One region of the Klebsiella variicola genome, then DNA from elsewhere that is predicted to be linked to it. Evidence: predicted binding sites of a transcription regulator. Region 1 holds the regulator's gene; the other holds the start of a gene.

What was found. The regulator LexA, encoded in region 1, represses DNA repair genes until DNA is damaged. The targets are predictions, from matches to a motif close to TNCTGTATGTACATACAGNA.
Region 2: dinB (DNA polymerase IV) is a predicted target of LexA. The motif match lies at 5,360-5,379, and genes of this name have one in related genera.

The regions. Positions count from the first base shown of each region.
Region 1 covers NZ_CP010523.2:5,176,418-5,184,004, forward strand. Annotated here, with positions in the region: gene SP68_RS24155 (quinone oxidoreductase) at 1-331, shown strand, start outside; gene pspG (envelope stress response protein PspG) at 513-755, opposite strand; gene dusA (tRNA dihydrouridine(20/20a) synthase DusA) at 895-1,893, opposite strand; gene SP68_RS24170 (cupin domain-containing protein) at 1,994-2,482, opposite strand; gene zur (zinc uptake transcriptional repressor Zur) at 2,732-3,247, shown strand; gene SP68_RS24180 (CsbD family protein) at 3,343-3,552, opposite strand; gene dinF (MATE family efflux transporter DinF) at 3,788-5,104, opposite strand; gene lexA (transcriptional repressor LexA) at 5,174-5,782, opposite strand; gene SP68_RS24195 (diacylglycerol kinase) at 5,905-6,273, opposite strand; gene plsB (glycerol-3-phosphate 1-O-acyltransferase PlsB) at 6,402-7,587, shown strand, end outside.
Region 2 covers NZ_CP010523.2:4,414,205-4,421,791, reverse strand. Annotated here, with positions in the region: gene SP68_RS20745 (NADH:ubiquinone reductase (Na(+)-transporting) subunit B) at 1-674, shown strand, start outside; gene SP68_RS20740 (Na(+)-translocating NADH-quinone reductase subunit C) at 667-1,461, shown strand; gene SP68_RS20735 (NADH:ubiquinone reductase (Na(+)-transporting) subunit D) at 1,454-2,092, shown strand; gene nqrE (NADH:ubiquinone reductase (Na(+)-transporting) subunit E) at 2,099-2,695, shown strand; gene nqrF (NADH:ubiquinone reductase (Na(+)-transporting) subunit F) at 2,708-3,931, shown strand; gene nqrM ((Na+)-NQR maturation NqrM) at 3,934-4,149, shown strand; gene SP68_RS20715 (glycerophosphodiester phosphodiesterase family protein) at 4,371-5,231, opposite strand; gene dinB (DNA polymerase IV) at 5,392-6,447, shown strand; gene SP68_RS20705 (GNAT family N-acetyltransferase) at 6,450-6,902, shown strand; gene pepD (cytosol nonspecific dipeptidase) at 6,945-7,587, opposite strand, start outside.

The DNA.
Region 1 (7,587 bases):
GAAAGATACCTGGGAAGCCTCTCTGGACTGCCTGCAGCGACGCGGCCTGATGGTCAGCTTTGGCAACTCCTCCGGCCCGGTGACCGGCGTCAATCTGGGGATCCTGAATCAGAAAGGTTCTCTGTACGTCACCCGCCCATCGCTGCAGGGCTATATCACCAACCGGGAAGAGCTGGCGGAAGCCTGCAGTGAACTGTTTTCACTGATCGCCAGTGGGGTAATCAAAGTGGACGTGCCCGAGAGTCAGACCTATCCGCTGACCGAGGCCCGTCGGGCGCATGAAGTTCTGGAAAGCCGGGTAACTCAGGGGTCTAGTCTGCTGCTGCCGTAAGCGGACAAAGGGACAAAAGTTTAGGGCTTCCACCTGGGAAGCCCTTACTTTTTTTTAGTTCGGCTGTATGTAGGGTACAGCGCGATGAATTCGTTAACGCGCTAATAGTGACAGATTTGCTCAGTAATGCCTACGCGGTTGTCTGCAAAATTGTTCAGGTTGTGACAGACCCCTCAATACCTTAGTAACGCCAACGGTTATTGTCGCGATAAGCGTTTCCGTTCGGGGATTTCAGCGCCCGAATAATCCACACCACCACCACGGCCAGCAGCAGCCACGGCAGTAATTTGATCATCAAGGCAAACAACCCGCCGACGAACATCAGCGCGGTAGCGGCCACGATAGCCGCGATAATCCCCAGCAGCGATACGCCGGTCACCAACAGCATGACAAAAAATCCAATGACAAATAGCAGTTCCAGCATGGTTCTCTCCCCAACGAATGAATACTTCACTCTGCAGGTATTACAAAAAGCATGCCAAACATAAACATTTGACTTTAAAAGAAAACGCCCCGCGTCAGTGCGCGAGGCGTGGTCAATTTCACCAGGTTTTCGTCAGAAATTAACGTTTATCGGCCACCAGCTTCAGCGCATGCTCCAGCACCGCAATATCGGCGCCGGCTTTATGCGCGTTCTCGCTCAGGTAGCGACGCCACTGGCGAGCGCCGGGGATGCCCTGAAACAGCCCCAGCATATGGCGGGTAATATGGCCCAGATAGGTGCCATTGCTGAGCTCGCGCTCAATATACGGGTACATGGCTCGCACCACCGCCACCGGATCGGCATCCGCGCCGGCGATGCCGAAAATTTCGCGGTCGACCGAGGCCAGAATACCCGGGTTCTGATAGGCCTCACGCCCGACCATCACCCCATCCATATGCTCAAGCTGCAGTCTGGCTTCGTCCAGCGATTTGATCCCGCCGTTAATCGCCATCGTCAGGTGGGGAAAGTCGCGCTTCAGCTGCCAGACGCGGGGGTAATCCAGCGGCGGGATCTCGCGGTTCTCTTTTGGGCTCAGGCCGGAGAGCCAGGCTTTGCGGGCGTGAATAATAAACATCTCACACTCGCCCTTGCCGGAGACCGTCTCAATGAAATCGCACAGAAACTCATAGCTATCCTGATCGTCAATCCCGATACGGGTTTTCACCGTGACCGGAATCGACACCACATCGCGCATCGCCTTGATGCAGTCGGCCACCAGTGGCGCATTGCCCATCAGACAGGCGCCAAACATCCCATTCTGCACGCGGTCGGAGGGGCAGCCGACGTTGAGATTGATCTCATCGTAGCCACGCGCTTCAGCCAGCTTCGCGCACTGCGCCAGGGCCTGCGGATCGCTGCCGCCGAGCTGCAGAGCAACCGGGTGCTCTTCTTCGCTATAGGCCAGATAGTCACCTTTGCCGTGAATAATCGCCCCCGTGGTCACCATTTCGGTATACAGCAGCGTATGCCGCGACAGCAGCCGCAGGAAGTAGCGGCAGTGTCGGTCAGTCCAGTCGAGCATCGGCGCGATGGAGAAGCGGTGAGCAGGGAAAACAGGTGACGTTGATTCAGGCATCATGGCGAATAAATAAGCATCCGGGTAAAAAGGGGCGCTACTATAGCACAAAGATAAACCACAGGCGCATAGTGCGCCGCGCTTCGCCCCTTCCCCGGGTCGATTACTTTTTCCGCGGCTTGCCGTCGTGTGGACCGAAGAATTGCGGCGGATGGTCAACCCAGCGATCCTGGCGCGTCGCGGCATAGCCTGGATTGAGCGGATAATAGATGCGGTTGTATTTCTTGTTGGCCTCGCCCACCACCAGCAGACGAACCTCCTGCTCGGTGTTATTGAGAAAAGTGTGGCAGATACCGGTACCCGCGGGAAAACCCACGCTGTCCCCTGGCTCCAGCTTCCAGAGATAGCCGTTTATCCACACTTCCGGATAGCCCTCCAGCACGTAGATGAACTCTTCCTCATCGCTCTCCGCGTGCGGGTACGAGGTGCGCCGCCCGGGCGGCAGTCGCTCGTGGTGGATCCCCAGCCGGTTGAGACGTAAACCGCGCCCCAGCGGCGCGCCAATCGAAAAACGCTCCGGGCTGTCGGGATAAGTGGCATCGTCGGGCCCTTCCAGTTCGCGCCAGTGGCGAATGCAATCAGGTCGTTTCATCGTTTTCTCCCGAAAATGAGACACTTCAGATATAGCATACCCAGGGTCATGCGTGTTGCGATTAAATCGGGCAGGACGGTTTTAGCGATCGACTAAGGCGTAGTCTGCACGAAAGTCAGCGGCCAGCACCCGGAACTGGCGCAGGTACCGACAATCTGAAGTATGACCCGTATCACCTGCCGGCTCTCGGTGTTTTCTGAGGAACGTGATAAAGTAACAGATTCAAATTCACGCAACCCGAGGATGCTCATGGATAAGACCCCTTCGCAAGAGATGTTAGCGCATGCTGAAAAGCTATGCGCGCAGCGCGGCGTACGCCTGACCCCACAGCGTCTGGAGGTGTTGCGCCTGATGAGCCTGCAACAAGGGGCGATCAGCGCCTACGATCTGCTGGATCTCCTGCGTGACAAAGAGCCGCAGGCTAAACCGCCGACGGTTTACCGCGCGCTGGAGTTTTTACTCGAGCAGGGCTTTGTTCATAAGGTTGAATCGACCAACAGCTATGTGCTGTGCCATCTCTTTGACCAGCCGACCCATAGCTCAGCCATGTTTATCTGTGACCGCTGTGGCGTGGTGAAGGAAGAGGCGGCGGAAGGGGTGGAAGATATCATGCATACGTTAGCGGCCAGAATGGGCTTTGCCCTGCGCCACAACGTGATTGAAGCTCACGGCCTTTGTGCAGACTGCGTGGAAGTCGAAGCCTGCAGCACGCCGGGACACTGCCAGCACGACCATTCCATTCAGCTGAAAAAGAAAGCCCGCTGAGCGTCAGCCGCAGCGGGAAACAGGGTTAACGGCGCATCCTTACGCCATTCAGACAGGCACTAACACAAATGCTTTATTCTTTGAGCCACGGAACGCTACCAGCGGTAGTCGTTTTTATGCTCCCAGTCTGAGACTTCTTTCTCAGCCTGATCCTTCGCATAGCCGTACCGTTCCTGAATTTTACCGACCAGCTGATCGCGCTTACCTTCGATCACGGTCATATCATCATCGGTAAGTTTGCCCCACTGTTCCTTGGCTTTACCTTTCAACTGTTTCCAGTTACCGCCGATTTCGTCTTTATTCATGATAACGTCCTCATCATTCGGTGGGTTTACAGCCCGTTTTGTACCGGACATGGTATTAACTATAGATGAGAATGCTGGTACCGATTCGTTATTCGGAATTTTTAACCATCATACCGATGGGTAAGGCTGAGGCGATTTTCCCGGCTTGCGCTACGCTGAGCCGGGCTACTGAGTTGCCCCGGTAAGCGGCGCGCAACCGCGGGAATTCATAGATGGCCGTGATGAACGGCAATGACTAGCTAAACCAGGTGCCGTGTCGCCAGTGGCGACGCCAGATCAGCGCCAGAGACAGGCCGCGCAGGGCGAGGAACACCGCCAGCGCCAGCCACAGACCGTGGTTACCGAGCAGCGGGACCGAAAGCAGCGTTACAGCAAACCCCGCCGCGGCGACCGCCATGCTGTTCCGCATCTCCGCGCCGCGTGTGGCGCCGATAAACATGCCGTCCAGCAGATAGCACCAGACGCCCACCACCGGCAGGATGGCCTGCCAGATCAGATAGCGATCGGCCAGCTGCTGCAGAGAAGGCAGCGAGGTTAACAACGCGATGATGTACTCCCCCGCCAGGCTATAAATCAGGGCAAACGCCAGCGCCACCATGCCAGACTGCCGGCAGGCCGCCCGCCAGACTTCCAGCAGCTGGCTGCCGTCGCGCGCGCCGTAGGCCTGGCCGGAGTGGGCCTCCACGGCATAGGCAAAACCATCCAGCGCATAGGCGGTAAAGGTCAGCATGGTCATCAGTACCGCATTGACCGCCACAATGTCGCTGCCCAGACGCGCGCCGTACACGGTCAGCGCGCCAAAGCACAGCTGTAGCAGCAGGGAACGCAGCATGATGTCCCGATTCAACGCCAGCAGACGGCGCAGATCCCCGCGCCAGGCGTTTTTCAGCATTGCCAGCGACACGCCGCGCAGCGTCAGCACCCGCTTCGCCATCATCAGGCCAATAATGAGAGTGGCGTACTCCGCGGTGACCGTGGCCAGCGCAGCCCCCTGGACGTTCATCCGCAGGCCCATCACCAGCCACAGGTCGAGCACAATATTCAACAGATTACCGACCACCAGCAGAATCACCGGCGCCCGTGCGTACTGGACTCCCAGCAGCCAGCCGAGCAGCACCAGGTTGGCCAGCGAAGCGGGGGCGCTGAGCCAGCGAATTTCAAGGAACCGCCGTGCCTGCTCAAGCACCGCCTCACTGCCGCCAACAATATGCAGAGCGAGGTTAATCAGCGGCAGGCGAAACAGGATGATGAGAACCCCGGCGCCCAGCGCCAGGGCCAGCGGCTGCACCAGCGCCCGCGCCAGTCGCAGCGGATCTTTGGCACCCCAGGCCTGAGCGGTGAGCCCGGTGGTGCTCATGCGCAAAAACAGCAGCAGCATGAAGAGGAAACTGGTAGCCGTCGCCCCAACCGCGACGCCGCCGAGGTATACCGGGCTGTCAAGATGGCCGATCACCGCGGTATCCACCAGCCCCAGCAGCGGGACGGTGATATTGGAGAAAATCATCGGGATCGCAAGGCGCCACAGCGCTTTATCGGCAGCGTTGAGCAGCATGTTCGGAGACCTGATTGAGGACAAACGTCGCAGCGTCATGCATCAGATGACGCTGCGCAGGGGCAGGCGTTACAGCCATTCTCCATTACGGATCACGCCAACGGCCAGACCCTCAATGGTAAAACTCTGCTGACGCAGATCGACAACGATAGGGGTAAATTCGCTGTTTTCCGGCAACAGTTCGACGACGTTACCCTGCTTTTTCAGGCGCTTCACCGTCACTTCGTCGTCAATGCGCGCTACCACCACCTGGCCGTTACGCACGTCCTGGGTTTTGTGGACCGCCAGCAGATCGCCATCAAGGATACCGATGTCTTTCATCGACATGCCGCTGACGCGCAGCAGGAAATCCGCGTTGGGTTTAAACATCGACGGGTCGACCTGATAGTGCCCCTCAATGTGCTGCTGCGCCAGCAGCGGCTCGCCGGCGGCGACGCGGCCGATCAGCGGCAGGCCATGTTCTTCTTCCGTCAGCAGGCGGATACCGCGAGAAGCACCGGAGACGATCTCGATCGCGCCTTTACGCGCCAGCGCTTTCAGGTGTTCTTCCGCCGCGTTTGGGGAACGGAACCCCAAGCGCTGAGCAATTTCCGCACGCGTCGGCGGCATGCCCGTCTGGCTGATATGATCCCGAATGAGATCAAACACCTCTTGCTGCCTGGTCGTTAACGCTTTCATTCCGCCCCCTGGGTGTATATACAGTTATGCTGTGAGTATATACAGCTACCGGTGATTTTGGAACCACATGGCACACAAAAATCGGCAGATTGTTTATATTTTGCGAGGCTTAGCGAAGAACGTTAATGATAATGGCTCCACAGCAGCGTTCCCCAGGTGATCAGTGCGATGATAATCGCCAGCAGGACCGCCGCCGATCCCATGTCTTTGGCGCGCCCTGAAAGCTCATGATATTCCGAGCCTATACGGTCCACGACCGCCTCAATCGCGCTGTTGAGAATTTCGACTATCATCACTAGCAGGACCGACCCAATCAGCAATACGCGGGTAATGGCGTCGACGTCCAGCCAGCAGGCTATCGCGACGGCCACGATGGCGGCGATACCTTCCTGACGAAACGCGGCCTCGTTGATCCACGCTGCGCGAAATCCTTTCCAGGAGTAACCTGCCGCCTTAATGATTCGGGTTAACCCGGTGGTATTATTGGCCATCACAAAACCTTTTTACGTAAATGACGTCGATGAGTGTACGCGTTTGCCGCGTGGTAACGGAAATTTTGCCCACTTTCTGTTATTCTTGCCGCGCATTTGCATGATTAACCAGAGGCTTCACATCGTTTATGTCCGGCTGGCAACGAATTTACTATAAATTACTGAATTTACCATTACGGGTGCTGGTAAAAAGCAAGTCTATTCCGGCAGAGCCTGCCCAGGAATTAGGACTCGATACCTCGCGTCCGGTCATGTACGTCCTGCCCTATAATTCCAAGGCGGACCTGCTGACGCTGCGCGCCCAATGCCTGGCGCATGATTTACCCGACCCGCTTGAACCGCTGGAGATCGACGGCGCGCTGCTGCCGCGTTACGTATTCATCCACGGTGGGCCGCGCGTGTTTACCTATTACACGCCAAAAGAAGAGTCCATCAAGCTGTTCCACGACTACCTCGATCTGCACCGCAACCATCCGGACCTCGATGTGCAAATGGTGCCGGTTTCGGTCATGTTCGGCCGCTCGCCGGGTCGTGAGAAAGGAGAAGTCAATCCGCCGCTGCGGATGCTGAACGGCATTCAGAAATTTTTCGCCGTCTCCTGGCTCGGCCGCGACAGTTTCGTGCGTTTCTCGCCTTCCGTGTCGCTGCGTCGCATGGCGGATGAGCACGGTACCGATAAGATCATCGCCCAGAAGCTGGCTCGCGTCGCCCGGATGCACTTTGCCCGCCAGCGCCTGGCCGCCGTCGGCCCGCGTCTGCCGGCCCGCCAGGATCTGTTTAATAAACTGCTGGCCTCGAAAGCGATTGCCCGCGCGGTGGAAGACGAAGCGCGCAGCAAGAAAATTTCGCATGAGAAGGCTCAGCAGAACGCTATCGCGCTGATGGAAGAGATTGCCGCGAACTTCTCGTACGAGATGATCCGCCTGACCGACCGCATTCTCGGCTTCACCTGGAACCGCCTGTACCAGGGGATCAACGTGCATAACGCCGAGCGCGTGCGCCAGCTGGCTCACGACGGCCATGAGATTGTCTATGTCCCCTGCCACCGCAGCCACATGGACTATCTGCTGCTCTCCTACGTCCTGTATCATCAGGGCCTGGTGCCACCGCATATCGCGGCGGGCATCAACCTTAACTTCTGGCCAGCCGGGCCGATCTTCCGCCGCCTGGGCGCGTTCTTCATCCGCCGCACCTTTAAGGGCAACAAGCTCTACTCCACGGTGTTCCGCGAATATCTTGGCGAGCTGTTCAGCCGCGGCTATTCCGTCGAGTATTTCGTCGAAGGCGGCCGCTCCCGTACCGGCCGTCTGCTCG
Region 2 (7,587 bases), 760 kb from region 1:
TCGCCAAAGAGATTTTCGGCGGTACCGGGCGCAACTTCCTCAACCCGGCGCTGGCGGGGCGCGCGTTCCTGTTCTTCGCCTACCCGGCGCAGATTTCCGGCGATCTCGTGTGGACGGCGGCGGATGGTTTCTCCGGCGCCACGCCGCTCTCCCAGTGGGCCAGCGGCGGCGGTGAAGCGCTGGTTAACGTCGCGACCGGCATCCCGGTGAGCTGGATGGACGCCTTCCTCGGCAACATTCCTGGCTCAATTGGCGAAGTCTCCACGCTGATGATCCTGATCGGCGGCGCGATCATTCTCTTTGGCCGCGTCGCGTCCTGGCGCATCGTCGCCGGGGTGATGATCGGCATGATCGCCACCGCCACCCTGTTTAACGTTATCGGCTCCGATACCAACCCGATGTTCTCGATGCCGTGGTACTGGCATCTGGTGCTCGGCGGCTTTGCCTTCGGCATGATGTTTATGGCGACGGACCCGGTATCCGCCTCGTTTACCGATAAAGGGAAATGGAGTTACGGCGTGCTGATCGGCGTGATGTGCGTGCTGATCCGCGTGGTGAACCCGGCTTATCCGGAAGGGATGATGCTGGCGATCCTCTTCGCCAACCTCTTCGCACCGCTGTTCGATTACCTGGTGGTGCAGGCCAATATTAAGCGGAGGAAGTCGCGTGGCTGAGAAGAAAAGTAACGATAGCATCGGCAAAACGCTGCTGGTGGTGCTGGTGCTTTGTCTGGTCTGCTCCATCGTGGTAGCGGGCTCGGCCGTGGGGCTGAAATCCCGCCAGCAGGCGCAGCGGGCGCTGGATAAACAGCGCAATATCCTGGCCGTCGCCGGCCTGATACAGCCCGGGATGGATGCTGATGCGGTAGCGGAAACCTTCGCGGCGCGCATTTCGCCGCGACTGGTGAATCTGGCGACCGGCGAGCTGCTGGAGAAAGACCCGGCAAAATTTAATCAGGCCCAGGCGCTGAAGGATCCGCAGCAGAGCATCGCGCTGGACGCCAGCCAGGATCCGGCCGGCATTAAACGCCGTAGCAACCTGGCGGAAATTTATCTGGTGCGCGACGCGCAGCAACAGATTGAGCAGATGGTGCTGCCGATCTACGGCAATGGCCTGTGGTCGATGATGTATGCCTTTGTGGCGCTGGACGTTGATGGCCGCACGGTGAAAGGCATTACATATTACGATCAGGGGGAAACCCCGGGGCTGGGCGGCGAAGTGGAGAACCCGAACTGGCGCCAGCAGTTTATTGGCAAGCAGGTGCTGGATGACAACGGCATGCCGGCACTCCGGGTGGTGAAAGGCGGCGCGCGCGCCGGTGACCTGCATGCAGTAGACGGTTTATCCGGCGCCACGCTAACGTCTAACGGCGTGCAGCACAGCTTTGATTTCTGGATGGGCGAACTGGGCTTTGGTCCGTTCCTGAAAAAAGTGCGTGAGGGAGGGCTGAATAATGGCTGAACAGAGCGATATGAAAGAGGTGAAGCGCGTGCTGGTGGGGCCGCTCATCGCCAACAACCCCATCGCCCTGCAGGTGCTGGGCGTCTGCTCCGCGCTGGCGGTAACCACTAAACTGGAAACCGCCTTCGTGATGACCATTGCGGTGACGCTGGTGACGGCGTTTTCCAGCATGTTTATCTCGATGATTCGCCACCATATTCCCAATAGCGTGCGCATCATCGTGCAGATGGCGATCATCGCCTCGCTGGTCATCGTGGTGGATCAGCTGTTGCGGGCTTTCGCTTATGAGACCTCTAAGCAGCTGTCGGTATTCGTCGGGCTTATCATCACCAACTGTATCGTGATGGGGCGCGCCGAAGCCTACGCCATGAAATCGCCGCCGCTGGCCAGCTTTATGGACGGTATTGGCAACGGTCTCGGCTATGGCGCGATCCTGATAATCGTCGGCTTCCTGCGCGAGCTTATCGGCAGCGGCAAGCTGTTCGGTATCACGGTGCTGGAGACGGTGCAGAACGGCGGCTGGTATCAGCCGAACGGCCTGTTCCTGCTGGCGCCGAGCGCATTCTTCATTATCGGTTTGCTGATCTGGGCCCTGCGTAGCTGGAAGCCTGAACAGCAGGAAAAGGAGTAATCGATGATGGCTCATTACATTAGCCTGTTTGTCCGCGCGGTGTTCGTTGAGAACATGGCGCTGGCCTTCTTCCTCGGGATGTGTACCTTCCTCGCGGTGTCGAAAAAGGTCTCCACCGCCTTCGGCCTCGGCGTCGCAGTGACGGTGGTGCTGGGTCTTGCTGTGCCAATCAACAACCTGGTCTATAACCTGGTGCTGCGCGACGGCGCGCTGGTGGAAGGCGTAGATCTCAGCTTCCTGAACTTCATCACCTTTATCGGGGTGATTGCGGCGCTGGTGCAGATCCTGGAGATGATCCTCGATAAGTACTTCCCGGCACTCTATAACGCGTTAGGGATCTTCCTGCCGCTTATCGCCGTTAACTGCGCCATTTTCGGCGGCGTGTCGTTCATGGTGCAGCGTGATTACAACTTCCCGGAATCCATCGTCTACGGCTTCGGCTCCGGCATCGGCTGGATGCTGGCGATCGTGGCGATGGCGGGGATCCGCGAAAAAATGAAGTACGCCAACGTGCCCGCCGGTCTGCGCGGGTTAGGGATCACCTTTATCACCACCGGGTTGATGGCGCTGGGCTTTATGTCCTTCTCCGGCGTGCAGCTATAAGGGCGAATAAGTATGGAAATTATTCTTGGCGTCGTGATGTTCACGCTGATTGTGCTGGTGCTGTCGGGGCTTATCCTGGCTGCGCGCTCAAAGCTGGTGAACGCGGGCGACGTGGTTATTGAGATCAATAACGAAGCGGATAAACAGATCCGCACCCCGGCGGGTGACAAACTGCTGAACACGCTGTCCAGCAACGGGATTTTTGTCTCCTCCGCCTGCGGCGGCGGCGGCTCCTGCGGCCAGTGTCGGGTGACCATCAAAGAAGGCGGCGGCGATATTCTGCCGACCGAGCTTTCGCATATCACCAAACGCGAAGCCAAAGAAGGGTGCCGCCTGGCCTGCCAGGTGGCGGTGAAGCAGAATATGAAAATTGAGCTGCCGGAAGAGATTTTCGGCGTGAAAAAATGGGAGTGCGAGGTTATCTCTAACGATAACAAAGCCACCTTCATTAAAGAGCTCAAATTACGGGTGCCTGATGGTGAAGTGGTGCCGTTCCGCGCCGGCGGCTATATTCAGATCGAATGCCCGTCTCACAAAGTGGCCTATGCTGACTTCGATGTTCCCGATGAATACCGTTCAGACTGGGACAAATTCAATCTGTTCCGCTATGTCTCTGAGGTGAAAGAGCCGACCCTGCGCGCCTACTCGATGGCTAACTATCCGGAAGAGAAGGGCATCATTATGCTCAACGTGCGCATCGCGACGCCGCCGCCGAAAGTACCGGATGCCCCGCCGGGGATCATGTCGTCCTATATCTGGTCGCTGAAGCCTGGCGATAAGGTGACGATTTCCGGGCCGTTCGGCGAGTTCTTTGCTAAAGAGACCGACGCTGAGATGGTGTTTATCGGCGGCGGCGCCGGCATGGCGCCGATGCGCTCGCATATCTTTGATCAGCTTAAGCGGCTGCACAGCACGCGCAAAATCAGCTTCTGGTACGGCGCCCGTTCGCTGCGCGAGATGTTCTACGATGATGAGTTCGAGCAGCTGGCGCGCGACAACCCAAACTTTACCTTCCACGTCGCGCTCTCCGATCCGCTGCCGGAAGATAACTGGACCGGGCATACGGGCTTTATCCATAATGTTCTGTATGAAAACTATCTGCGCGATCACCCGGCGCCGGAAGACTGCGAATTCTATATGTGCGGGCCGCCGGTGATGAACGCCGCGGTGATAAAAATGCTCAAAGACCTGGGCGTCGAAGATGAGAACATCATGCTCGACGACTTTGGAGGCTGACGATGCTGACGGTATTTGTCGCGACCTTTGTGATTTTTGCGCTGGTGATCCTCGGCATGTCGCTGGGCTACCTGGTGAAGCGCAAGAGCATTCAGGGCAGCTGCGGCGGGATCTCGTCGCTGGGGCTGGAGAAAGTCTGCGACTGTCCGGAACCGTGCGACGCGCGTAAGAAACGTCTCGCTCGCGAGGCGCAGCGTCAGCAGCGGCGTATTTTGTAATGCCCGGTGGCGCTGCGCTTGCCGGGTCTGCTGCTTCAGTTTTGTAGGCCGGGTCAGGCGCAGCCGCCACCCGGCATAAAGCGGCTCCGTGCCCGGTGGCGCTGCGCTTGCCGGGTCTGCTGCTTCGGTTTTGTAGGCCGGGTAAGGCGCCAGCCGCCACCCGGCAACAACATGCCAGCAATGTGAGGCCGCTTTCGTGGCCTTTTTAGCCGTTGACTCCCTTACTGCCAGCTTTTCGCCTGTGCCGGAGAATCCACCATCACCCCGTCGGCGCCCAGCTCCTTCGCCGTGCGGTAGTCTTCCGCACTGTTGATGCCGAAGAAAATAATGTGCGCTTTGCCCTGTGAGCGGAAGCAATCCATCGCCTCTTTATCCCAGGTGAGCGTTGCCGGGGAGATCCCTTCGCCAAGGGTAAACTTCTCCACCACCTCGACCTTGCGCTTCAGCTCCAGCCCATACCACTGCTCGCCCTCGTGCTGGCTGCTCAGTTGACACTGGTGGCTTAGTGAAATAGTCGCAAGTTTAGTGCGAGTCTCGCTGCGGGTGACGAAGCGGGGAATAGCCGATGGCAGGGCGGCGATATAGCGGTCATCGGTGGAATAGACCCGCACGCGATCGAGGCTGTCGGTGGCTTTTAACACCGCCAGCAGGCGTTCGCCCATCACCGCCGGTTCGGCATCTGGAGATTTGATATCGATATAGAAAAAAGTGTGCGGCCACTGTTGCAGCACGCTTTGCAGGGTCGGGATCGTGGCCTGCTTACCGCGCCACGGGTGGCTGTCATCCCCCCATTTCCAGCCGGCGTCGACTTTCGCCAGCTCGGCGGCGGTTAAGCTGGAGACCTTACCCTCGGCGTTGGTCAGGGCGGAGAGATCGCTTGAACGGTAGAGTACCGGTACGCCGTCGCGGCTTAACTGCACCGTGACCCAGATGGCCTCAGCGTGGTTCTCCAGCGCCAGTTTAATGGCCGGCAGGGTATTTTCCGGGGCATCGCCGGTACCGCCGCGGTGGGCAATCAGCTGTGGGTTAGCTAAAGCGCTGCTGGTGGCCAGCAGGCAAAGGGCGGTGAGTCGTTTCTTCATGATTGTATCTTTCAGATTAGTTGATTAACGTTATGAAAATAAACATGATTTATTGCACTTTTATGTTGTCAGCGTTTTTTTGACCACCGCAGTAAAAAAAGCATCAAACTGGCGCGCAGTTTTTGCTATGCTGTATGGGTATACAGTGTTGAGTCTGACGATGCGTAAAATTATCCATGTCGATATGGACTGTTTCTTTGCAGCGGTGGAGATGCGCGACAACCCGGTGTTGCGTGATATCCCCCTCGCGATAGGCGGCAGTCGGGTACAGCGTGGCGTGATTAGTACCGCGAACTATCCTGCGCGTAAGTTTGGTGTGCGCAGCGCCATGCCGACGGCGACAGCGCTCAAGCTGTGCCCGCATCTCACGCTGCTTCCCGGCCGCTTCGATGCCTACAAAGAAGCCTCGAATCATATCCGCGAAATTTTCTCCCGCTATACCTCGCGCATTGAGCCGCTGTCGCTGGATGAAGCCTACCTTGACGTCAGCGACAGCGTGCATTGTCACGGGTCGGCCACTCTGATAGCTCAGGAGATCCGCCAGACCATCGAACGGGAGCTGCACCTCACCGCCTCGGCGGGCGTGGCGCCGGTGAAGTTTCTCGCTAAAATCGCTTCCGATATGAATAAACCCAACGGCCAGTTCGTTATCGCTCCCCATCAGGTGGCAGAGTTTGTGCGGGCGCTGCCGCTGGCGAAAATACCCGGTGTCGGAAAGGTGTCGGCGGCGAAGCTGGAAAATATGGGCCTGCGTACCTGTGGCGATGTGCAGAACAGCGATCTGGCCATGCTGCTCAAGCGCTTCGGTAAATTCGGCCGTATTCTGTGGGAGCGCAGCCACGGGATTGATGAGCGGGAAATCCATAACGATCGGCAACGTAAATCGGTGGGTGTGGAGCGGACGTTAGCGGAAGATATCCACGAATGGTCAGCGTGCGAAGCGATTATCGAAAATCTCTATCCCGAACTGGAGCGGCGGCTGGCGAAGGTCAAACCGGACCTGTTGATCGCCCGCCAGGGGATTAAACTGAAATTCAATGACTTCCAGCTGACCACTCAGGAGCACGTCTGGCCGCGGCTGAACAAAGAGGATCTGATTGCCACCGCCCACAAAGCCTGGGATGAGCGGCGCGGCGGACGGGGCGTGCGTCTGGTTGGGCTCCATGTGACGCTGCTCGATCCGCAGCTGGAAAGGCAGCTTTTATTAGGGATTTAACCATGCATATTCGTGCTTACCGCGACAGCGATTTGCCATTGCTCTGCCAGATCTTTCTGCGCGCGGTGCAGGAAACGGCGAGCCGGGACTATACCCCGGCGCAGATTGCGGCCTGGGCACAGGTGGATGAGACGCGCTGGCGACAAAAGCTGGCTGACTCAATCGGGCGGGTGGCCGTGGTTAACAATCAACCGGTTGGCTTTATCACCGCCATCGGGACGCATATCGATTTACTCTTTGTCTCGCCGGATCACGCCCGGCAGGGTATCGGCGGCGCGCTTATCGAGGCGCTCTGCGCTCAGTATCCTGCGCAAATCCTGACGGTGGACGCCAGCATTACCGCAAAGCCCTGTTTTACGGCCCATGGATTTAAAGTGGTGGCGGAGCAGCGGGTGGCGGCCCGTGGGGAGTGGTTTATTAACTACCGGATGGAAAAACGCGTGGCGCTAAGGTGATGCGGGGGAAAACCGGCGGCAGACTGCCGCCGGTGGTGGGGCTTATTTAGCCGGAATGGCTTTCAGCAGCTCGGTCAGCAGCGTCCAGTACTGGCCGACGCTCTCGATATGTACCTGCTCATCCGGGGAGTGCGGACCGGTAATGGTTGGCCCGATGGAGACCATGTCCATCTCCGGATACGGTTTTTTGAACAGACCGCATTCCAGACCGGCGTGGATGATCTGGATGTTCGGCGTCTTGTTGAACAGACGCTGGTAAGTCTCGCGCACCAGGTGCATTACCGGCGAGTTGGCGTCTGGCTGCCAGCCAGGGTAAGCGCCTTTGGCTTCGGTTTTCGCCCCCGCCAGTTTACCCAGAGAATCCAGCATGCTGACCACGTAGTCTTTGCCGCTGTCGATCAGCGAGCGGATCAGGCAGTGGATCTGCACGTTGTCATCGGTCATGGTGACGACGCCGACGTTCAGCGAAGTTTCCACTACGCCTTTCGCCACGTCAGAGTTGCGGATAACCCCGTTCGGCGTGGCGTTCAGCAGGCGGATGAAACCGTCGCGGGAAGCCTGCGTCAGCGCTGCTTTGTCGTTATCAACCGCTTCCAGGAGCACTACCAGGTTCTTCTCTTTGGCCTCCAGCTCGTTTTTCAGCAGCGCCTGGTAAGTATTCACCAGCGCTTTCAGCGCATCGGCT